One region of the Robertmurraya mangrovi genome, then DNA from elsewhere that is predicted to be linked to it. Evidence: riboswitches for the same ligand, from Rfam matches in the RefSeq annotation. Region 1 holds a riboswitch; the other holds the start of a gene.

Region 1 (5,164 bases):
TGATCCTGTACATATATTTCACCTTACTTTTAAGCATCCATTGCTTTCATTTTAGATGTAGCTACTCTTCTAATCATAAACCCTATAAGAATTAGAAGGATTCCAGAAGCTAAAAAAAGTAAATCATACATTAAGGCATTCGGGTCACCCGGCTTCACCCGATGAATTTGGAGGATATGATGATTAATGATTCCTTCTACAAAGTTAAAGGTCCCTCCTCCAATTAGAAAGCCTCCGATTAACATTCTGAGTCCTTTCGTGTGCTCAGTTGGATTGCCTCCGAGCCAAAGTAAAAATCCACCTATTACTAAAGCAATGGTTACAGCTAAATGAAATACCCCATCACTAACAATTTGTCCTGCTCGAGTAGTATCCATAATGACACTATGCCATTGAAGTATTTGATGAAATATAATCCCATCTAAAGCTCCAAAAAAACCAAAACCTAATATAAAACTACCAATACTAATAAATTTCCTTTTCGTTACAGTACTCAATGTTTTTGTTCTCCTCTCATTATTATCAGAACATTAAAACATTTTCTCCTATAACTGTGATTTTTAAACCTTGAGGAAGTTTATCGAGTTTAGTGGTTAATATCCCTGACAACTCGAAAGATGAATCACAAAAAATACCGCACTCACTTAAGTACGGTATCCATATTCATTATTACAATATTTGATTTAAAAACCTTTGCGTTCGTTCATGTTTTGGATTATCAAAAAGTTCAGAAGGGTGTCCTTCTTCTATAATATAACCATCCGCTAATATCACGACTCGGTCTGCTACTTCTTTTGCGAAGCCCATTTCATGTGTAACAATAACCATCGTCATTCCTTCACTGGCGAGGTCTTTCATAACTTGTAATACTTCACCAACAAGTTCCGGGTCGAGGGCTGATGTTGGCTCATCGAATAGCATCACTTTAGGTTCCATTGCTAAAGCTCTTGCAATGGCTACCCTCTGTTTTTGTCCACCTGATAATTGATCAGGAAAGAAATTCGCTTTGTCTTCTAAACCTACTTTTTTCAGAAGGGCCTTTGCCTTTACAATGGCATCTTCCTTTTTCTGTCCTCTTACGTAAATAGGAGCCTCAATCACATTTTCAAGAACGGTTTTATGAGGAAAAAGATTAAAATGCTGAAAAACCATTCCTACTTTTTCTCGAACCTTATTAAGATTTGTTTTTGTAGGATTAATGACTTCCGACTCAATCTTGATTTCTCCACCTTGAGCTACTTCTAGAAAATTTATACAACGCAGAAGTGTACTTTTTCCAGAACCACTTGCTCCAATTAACACCACGACTTCTTGCTGTTTAATTTCTAAATCAATATTTTTTAATACTTGTAACTGCCCAAAGGATTTAGATAGATTCTTGATTTCAATCATGCAATAGTCGCCTCCTTCGGTTTACTTACGTCTAGTTTCTTCTCAATCTTGTTTGTAAAGTAAGTAAAGATAAGAACGATAATTAAATAATAAATACCAACAACAAAGTATGTTTCAAACGGTAAATAGTTTTCCCCCTGAACCGTTAACGCCGTATTGTATAAGTCTGTAACCGCAATATAGGCTACTAGTGAGGAATCTTTTAAACTAATAATAAACTGGTTTCCAAGTGGCGGAATTGCACGTTTAAATGCTTGCGGAAAAATAATTCTTCTCATAGCTAGTGTTTTTGTCATCCCTAGAGAACGAGCAGCTTCCATTTGCCCTCTATCAATGGACTGGACTGCTCCCCTGAAGATCTCCGCTATATAGGCTCCCGTATGTATGCCTAGTGCTAGTGCCCCTGCCGTAAAACTATCTAAAGTTACAATATTAGCTATTCCGTAATATAAAAACATGATTTGTACGATTAAAGGAGTTCCACGAATAATCCCGATGTACAAGTCTGCAATTAGATTTAATAGCTTAGAAGATGATATTTTAAAGGCCGCAAACATAAGTCCTATTACCATGGCCAATAATAGCGAAACTGCCGTTATGGAAATTGTCATCCATGAGGCTTTTAAGAAAGCCAATCCATGTTCATTAAGGATTCCAATGGTATTATGCCAAAAAGTCATCTAACAATCGCCTCCTAGTAAAAAAAGTGCGTATACACGCACTCTTATTTTGGTTGTTTTCGCAAAGATGGTTGTATTTGTGCAAAATCTAAAAAGTCGATTTCTTCTTAGAGAAATTGTCTTATTTTTTCATAATATTTTCGTTAAACCATTTCATACTGATTTTCTCGTACGTTCCATCATCAATCATAGATTGAATAGCTTCGTTAATTTTGTTCGCAAGCTCTGTATTTCCTTCGTTAACCGCAACACTTACACGGTCTTCATTTAGAAGATCACCAATAGCTTTAATTTTTAGGCCGCCTTCATTTTTTGCACTAACTCCAACGATTTTATCTGTAATTACAGCATCAATCCGTCCTAAAGCTAAGTCTTGAAGAGCATTTACATCTAGTGGATATCCCTTTACTTTGTCTGATAAACCTTCAGCCATATCCTTCCAAGTAGAAGCTTGGATTACCCCAATCGTTTTTCCTTTTAAGTCTTCTTTAGATAAAATATCTGTATTTCCTTCAGCAACGAAGATTTGAGCACCTGATAAGTAGTATGGATTTGTGAAGTCTACTTGTTTGTCACGTTCTTCAGTTGCTGTCATACTTCCGATGATTGCATCATACTTTTTTGCTTTTAATCCTTGAATGATCGTTTCCCAAGGATTAGTTACAGGGTTTGATTCTAAACCGATTCTTTTTGCAATTTCAGCACCAATTTCCACGTCAAAGCCAGTTAGTTGTCCATCTTTTTTAAAGTTTAAAGGTGGATAAACACCACTCATAGCAAAAGTCAGTTTGCCTTCATTAACAAGTTGTAAATCTGCCTTTTCCCCTGCTTCTTTGCTACCTTCAGAGTTACTAGCTTCTTTACTTCCGCATGCTGCTAAAACTAAAACAAGAGCAGCCATGACTAAAATCAACATTCTTTTCATTTTTGTTTCCTCCCTTTTGTGTATGTATTTACTAGCCTAATAGACTAAATCAAACAAAAAACACCGCCTATGGAAATGGACGGTGTTTTACGACACCCTCACTTAAAGCGTTGAAAAAAGATAGCTCTCCACATAACCGTTTGGATATATGGCAGTTCTGCCCCTATTCGAGTGCAGCCCCAGCCTTCTGAAAGCAGTGATTTCAGAAGCTTCGGCGACTTATCCTTTTTCCCGCTTTCATCGACTTCACTGAGTCTCAGGCGGAATACTAATATAAATCGCGACCTCTACCCCATCTCAATGCTTTTAAAGATGAGGATTTTATATTTAGTTTAACGAAACAATAAAAAGATTATATAGTAAATTTTCCATATGTGCAACAACTGTTTTAATATACATATATTTTCCAATATAGTGATTTACTCTATTAAAAATAACTTGACGAATCTTTTAATATTGATATACATTTTTAGCGATACGATTCGACTGGCTTAAATATTAGATTAAAAATATTTTACAAGAAAAAGAGGTTATAAAATGAAGCTACAATGTCGCGAGGAAGTACTAGCCTTTACGAAACAACTCGTAAATATTGAGAGTATTGTTAACACAGATGGTGAAAAAGTCATCGCCCATTCTTTATACACTCTACTTTCTTCTTTTCCATACTTTACTAATAATCCTACACATATCACTCTAGAGCAAACGATCAATGATGATCATGAAAGACATAATGTTTTAGCTTTCGTTAAAGGGACAAAAGGAACGAGTAATCGAACGGTTATCCTTATGGGTCATATGGATACGGTTGGAATTGATGATTTCAATCAATTGAAAGATTTGGCTTGCTCTCCAGACGAGCTAATGGAGGCACTGAAAAATGAAGATTTACCAGCATCCGCTAGAGAACATCTAGAGTCTGGTAACTGGCTTTTTGGTAGAGGGATTTTAGATATGAAGAGTGGAGTGGCGAGCCACCTTTACCTACTAAAATATTATTCTGAACACCCAGAAGAGCTAGATGGAAATCTTGTTTTTCTAGCTGAATGTGATGAAGAAGACGGATCTCATGGGGTACTATCTGCTTTAAAAACATTTAAAAGCTGGAAAGAGGAACATAACTTTGATTATGTAGCAGCTATCAATGCGGATTTTGTTTCTCCACGTTTTGAAGGAGATGAAAACCGCTACATCTATAAGGGGACAGTTGGAAAACTTTTACCATCGTTCTTTATAACAGGTGCTGAAACTCATGTTGGGTCATGCTTTGAAGGACTTGATCCAAATTTCATAGCAGCAGAATTAACTAAACAAATTAACTATAACCCTGAACTTTGTAACGAGGCATTAGGAGAAACGACTGTTCCGCCAGTTTCGTTAAAACAAACTGATTTAAAACCTTCTTATACGGTGCAAACAGCCCTTTCTGCTTATGTATATTACAACTTTTTTATCCATTCTTGGTCACCGAAAGAAGTTATAGTGAAGCTAAAAGAACAAGCAACTATTGCTTTTGAAGCGGCTCTATCTTCTTTTGACGAAAGATATAAACAGTTCTGTGCTATTAGCGGTGAGCCATATATGAGCCATTCTTGGCAACCAAGAGTGTATATCTATGAAGAAATGGAACAGCTTCTGATTCAAGAAAATGGCGATGCTTATGTACAACATATGAATGAGTTTAAAGAAAACCTTTTACTAGACATTACATTAGATACTCGAATGTTTGCGGCTAGAGTAGTAGAAGAAGCTTGGAAATGGATGAGTGATAAGAGTCCAGCTATTATCCTTTTCTACTCTTCCTTATATTCACCTAGAATTGAACTATCAGGAAAAACAGACAATGAGCAAGTATTAATTAATGCTCTAGATTTAGCAGTAGAACAAGTACAACCAGAATATCCACACCCAATTGTCACTAGAAACTTCTTCCCTTATATCTCTGATATGAGCTTCGTAGCGCTAAGTGATGATGAAGAAGGGATTCAGGCTGTTTCTAATAATAACCCTGGATGGGGAACGAAACATTTTGTTGACTATCAAGACATTAGAGATATCAATGTTCCTGTTATCAATATTGGACCTTATGGGGTAGATGCTCATAAAAAATTAGAGCGTATGGAAACATCTTTCTCATTAGAAATTGTCCCTAATTTAACCAACTTGG
Region 2 (5,164 bases), on a different contig from region 1:
TATCCGTTTTCTTAGGTAGATAGCTTGAATATGTGATCATAATAGCAAAGGCAATGGATAAACTGAAGAAGATTTGACCATATGCAGCTACCCAAACCTTACCATCAGCAATTTTGCTCCAATCTGGTTTAAAGAATGCTTCTAAACCTTGTGCAGCTCCATCAAGTGTTAATGCACGAACAACAATAACTAAGAATAAAATAACTAGTGCAGGAATAAAGATTTTGTTCGCAACTTCGATACCTTTTTTAACACCTTTGAAAAGAACCCCTAAAGTAATAACCCAAACAATAATTAACGGTAGAAATACTCCTGGAACAATTCCACCTACATCTCCTGGTGTTTCAGCAAGCTTTAAATAATCACCGAATAAGAACGAACCTGGATCATCTCCCCATTTCAAACTGAAAGAGAATCCTGCGAAGCTCATTGCCCATGCAATTATTACAGCATAATAAGTTGAGATAATAAAGGAAATCGCTACTTGCCACCAACCAAGCCACTCAAATCTTTTATTTAACTTAGCATAAGTTAATGGTGCTGATCCACGATATTTATGTCCTAGTGTAAACTCAAGAACTAAGAGTGGAATACCTGCTGTTAATAATGCGAATAAATATGGAAGGAAAAAGGCTCCTCCACCATTTTCATAAGCTACTGCTGGGAAACGCCAAATGTTACCTAGACCAACTGCTGAACCAACAGCCGCTAAGATAAACCCTGCACGTGTCCCCCACTGTGGACGATTATCCATCGTTAGTTTACCCCCTATTGGTTCCAACTTGTTTCAATTAAAAGAACAATTGGAACTTTTTATATTTTCTGATTTTTTAATATAATCTAAAATTAGTATAGCTAGTTTTCTTACATCTGTCAAAACATTATTTGTGGAATAGTAATCATTTTTAATTTATACCTGTAGTACATTAAAATAGTGAAAGCAATAACAAAGATTACTAGTTTTTTATTATATTAAAACAACTATCCACCTCCTCCTTATAATAGTATTCAAAAGATTTGAAAACTTTCAATTTATTTTCAGAATATTCATTACTCATGGCTTTTTTCATACTAATAAAAAAATAAGGAACCTGATAAAAGTCAGATTCCTTAGGTATTTATTGCATTTCTAGTTTATTTTTTCCTGCTATAAATGTAAAAGCTACTAGTAGAACAATCACGGCTGCAAGCGCGATTATCGTACTTCCAGTAAAACCAATAATAAAATATCCAATTATAGCAATCACGGCTGCAGTTAGAGCATATGGCAGTTGTGTGATTACATGATCTATATGGTTACATCCAGCCCCGGTAGATGAAAGGATTGTCGTATCTGAGATTGGCGAACAGTGATCTCCAAAGACTGCTCCGGCTAAAACAGCAGCCATCGCAGGAGAAAGCAAATTAATATCTGTTGCTGCTGCAATATCCCATGCTATTGGTAGTAAGATTCCAAAAGAACCCCATGAAGTACCAGTTGAGAAAGCCATCACTCCAGCAATAACAAATAGTATAACCGGTAGAAAAGCTGTATTAATATTAGAATTTTCAACAACTGTTGCCAGATACTTACCCGTTTCTAAACGACCGATCAAATCAACAATTGCCCAAGCAAATATTAAGATGTAAACGGCTGGTAACATCGATTTAATACCTTCTATAAAACCAGTAGATAAAGTATTGGCTCCCACACCTTTAAGCACGAACACTTGGCGGAAGTATAGAAGTAAGGTCACTGCTAAACCAACTAATCCACCTAAGATTAAGGATTTAGCTACATCCGTGTTTTCAAAAATAGCTAGAATGGTCGCTTTCCCTTCAATTGCTCCATAGCCTGTCCAAAGCATTGCACCAACAGTTCCTACAACTAAAGCAAGGATTGGCCAGATTAAATCTCCTACAGATCCTGTTTTACTAGTTGGCAGGTCATCCTTTAATTCCCCTGGTGCTGGCTTATTTGGATCTAGCACCTCACCTGTAGTGATTGCACGTAATTCATGCTGCTTCATTGGACCGAAGTTAATATTTCTGATTGAAATAATGAATACCATTCCAAGTGTTGCCCAAACGTATAGATTCATAGGTATCATTTGGATAAAAGCTGAAAACGCTGAGTATTCCGTGATATTATGAGCGGCTAAAATGGTTCCAATTAATGCAATAATGTATGCTCCCCAACTCGAAATTGGTGAAACTACACACACAGGAGCCGACGTTGAATCAATTAAATAAGCAAGTTTTGCTCTAGAAACCCTTTGTCTATCCGTTATGGGTCTTGAAATTTGGCCAACAGCAAGGGCGTTAAAGTAATCATCAATAAAGATTATAACACCTAAAACCGCTCCGACAATCTGAGCACCAGCTCTAGTCTTAACACGTTTCATTGCCCACTCACCAAACGCACGGCTACCACCTGAGATAGAAATAAAGGCCGTTATGACTCCTAAAACTAGTAAGAAAAAGATAATATACACGTTCCAAGTATTTAAAGCTCCATCTGAAACAAAAATACCTTTTACAGCATCATAGATAATGCTAAAGGTTTCTCCTACATGAAAATCTGCTAATAATAATGCAGCTGTAAATATTCCTACACCTAGAGATAATAATACTCTTCTAGTTAAGATAACCATTACTATTGCAACGACTGGTGGCAATAGTGAGAATATCGTATTTTCCATTGTTAGTCCTCCTTTTATTTTTGGGGAGGGAGCAAACTTTTTTACACAAAAAAAGAGTAACGATAGAGAAAATTCCATCATTACTCTTTTGAATTTAAGTAATTAGTTTCTCCATCACGATCTGTAGCTCCCCATCATAGAGATTTCTCTATAATGACAGTGTTGCCCTTATTCAGGAGCAACCCCAGTAAAATAAACTTCGACCCGTCTATTCTACTTCGGCAATATTCCCTTTCATCTGTGATCTTCGTTGTCATCCTCACACAGCTTACTCTTTAATATTGCGCCTCTACCCCACCGAAATGATAAGGTTATTATTCAATTTCTTTTATACTATATCAGGATATTAACCTTTTGACAATTACTGATTTACTGGCAATTCTAGGGATGGAGTGCCTCCCTGACCTGAACCATTATAAAATTGAGGTACTTCACCTTCAAGAATACCAATTGCTACAGGAATATCTTGCTTATATGTGGTCACTTTCGTTGCAAATGGAATAATAATTTGCACATTTACTTTCAATTTAATGATTACTTCTACGTAAATATTATTAATTCCAATCTCTTTTGTGATCGTTTCAACATTGGTTTCTATGTCCCCGATGGCATTAAATCTAACAGGAATTTTCGGTCCTAAGTTCCCCAAAAGGGCGTTGTTTGTTGCTTGCCCCATCGGAACATAATAGACGATTCCATTCCCACTTTTCGAGTCATCTGTTTCAATCTCAATATCTGTAATCGATTCTAAAGCAGCTAAATCTCCACTTTCAGCCTTTTTAATATGGCTGAGTACTAAATCACTCGTTTCGCCCATCACTCGATTAATTTTTTCCGCATCAAAAATAGTAAGTGAAGTTTCAGGGTCCTTTCTAATAATCTCATTAATATCCATAACATTAGCAATTTTTTTATTAATAGCCTTATTAATCACTAGAGAAGCGATTTTTCTCGTTTGTGATTCTGCATAACTGACTAATGTTGGCTTTAAACCTTCATTAATAACCCACAAGCCTGCCGCCGTAGAAAAGATAAAAAAGATAAAGGTTAATAGAAATACATAACGAAATGGCAACGGACCTCTCCGTGGGAGATTACCGCGAAATTTGAGCAAGACAAATCCCCCCTTACAAGCTATATGTATGCAATAAAGGGGGGAGCTAGCGCAAAAATATTTAAATTATCGATTAATTTTTTGGGAAGGTTGTATCACAGCCTGTAATCATGACAGACAGTTCCTTACTTAAATCAAGTTCGTATGGACAAACGGATATCCCGTTCTCTTCTAATACCCTTACAATAGGGCGATCACTGAGCCCATTATTTTGGTTAGAAACAACCCCCAAACGACCATCATTTAATTCTACCGTTATTCCTACAGGATAAATAGCAACCGATCTTCTAAACGCTTCAACCACTTTACTATCAAACAGTGTACCTACTCCAGCAAATAATATTTCCAGACCATCATGGGGTAGCATGGCCCGTCTATATATTCGATTTGAGGTAACGGCATCAAATACATCAGCTACGGCAATTATTTTTCCAAAGCTATGTATTGATTCTTCAGTTAACCCTCTCGGATAACCAGAACCATTTACCCGCTCATGATGTTGATACGCACAGTGAGCGATTAGTAAAGAGATGCCTGGCACATTCCGAAGAATATTGAACCCTTCTTCTGGATGTTTCTTTACCTCCTCAAATTCCTCACTCGTAAGGCGACCAGGTTTAAGCAGAATCTCAGAAGGGATTTTCATCTTCCCTACATCATGGAGAATGGCTCCCATGCCTAGAAGCTCTAATTGTTTGGGTGGTAACTTAAGCTCCATCCCAATCGCTAAAGAGTACATCGTGACATTTAGAGAATGGGTAAAAATATAATTATCATATGTATAAACATCAGATATGATCGTAATTAAATCCTCATTACCACGGATTTCACTCATTATATGACGAATAAGTTCTGTGAAACGCTTCGAAGCTTTCTCAATGACGAAAGAATTGGATATAGAAGTGTCTTTGTAGACCTGCTTAAATGTTGATTCTATGGTCGTCATGGCTTCTCTTCTTAGTTTCCCGGATATTGGATCATTATGGTTAATGTCTGCTGTATTAGGGTCTTTTATATAAATGTAAGTAATCCCTAGGTTTACTAGTCGTAGGAGTACTCTCTCACCCAACTCAACACCCTCACTAAGCAACGTCTGTCCTTTATCATTGTAGATTGCTTTTGCAAGGATTGCACCCGGCTTTACAGTTGCTGTTGCTACTAATCTCATGCAAAACTCCCATTTCAAATGTAAGTAATCTTTCTATGTTCGTGTAACAAGAAAAAATTGCAACTTACGACATTTTTTTCTATTATAAAAATACAATAAGCTTGATTACCTATATTTTCAATGGTAATAAGTACTTATTTTATGTCTAAATTGTTAATAAATAGTGCTTTTTGAAAGTTCTATTCAAAAAACAAAATAAAA

The links. Region 1 has a riboswitch for lysine ahead of SM124_RS08075 (ABC transporter substrate-binding protein). Riboswitches for the same ligand answer to the same signal wherever they lie in the genome.
Region 2: linked by a shared signal. The riboswitch ahead of SM124_RS10275 (Na+/H+ antiporter NhaC family protein) and the one ahead of SM124_RS08075 (ABC transporter substrate-binding protein) in region 1 are both predicted to bind lysine.

What each region holds. Positions count from the first base shown of each region.
Region 1 is NZ_JAXOFX010000004.1:72,107-77,270, reverse strand. Features, by position in the region: gene SM124_RS08095 (hypothetical protein) at 1-13, opposite strand, end outside; gene SM124_RS08090 (DUF2243 domain-containing protein) at 30-497, opposite strand; gene SM124_RS08085 (amino acid ABC transporter ATP-binding protein) at 670-1,392, opposite strand; gene SM124_RS08080 (amino acid ABC transporter permease) at 1,389-2,072, opposite strand; gene SM124_RS08075 (ABC transporter substrate-binding protein) at 2,194-2,997, opposite strand; lysine riboswitch at 3,111-3,295, opposite strand; gene SM124_RS08070 (M20/M25/M40 family metallo-hydrolase) at 3,535-5,164, shown strand, end outside.
Region 2 is NZ_JAXOFX010000005.1:141,912-147,075, forward strand. Features, by position in the region: gene SM124_RS10270 (sodium-dependent transporter) at 1-754, opposite strand, end outside; gene SM124_RS10275 (Na+/H+ antiporter NhaC family protein) at 1,119-2,681, opposite strand; lysine riboswitch at 2,798-2,981, opposite strand; gene yunB (sporulation protein YunB) at 3,043-3,795, opposite strand; gene SM124_RS10285 (HD-GYP domain-containing protein) at 3,869-4,963, opposite strand.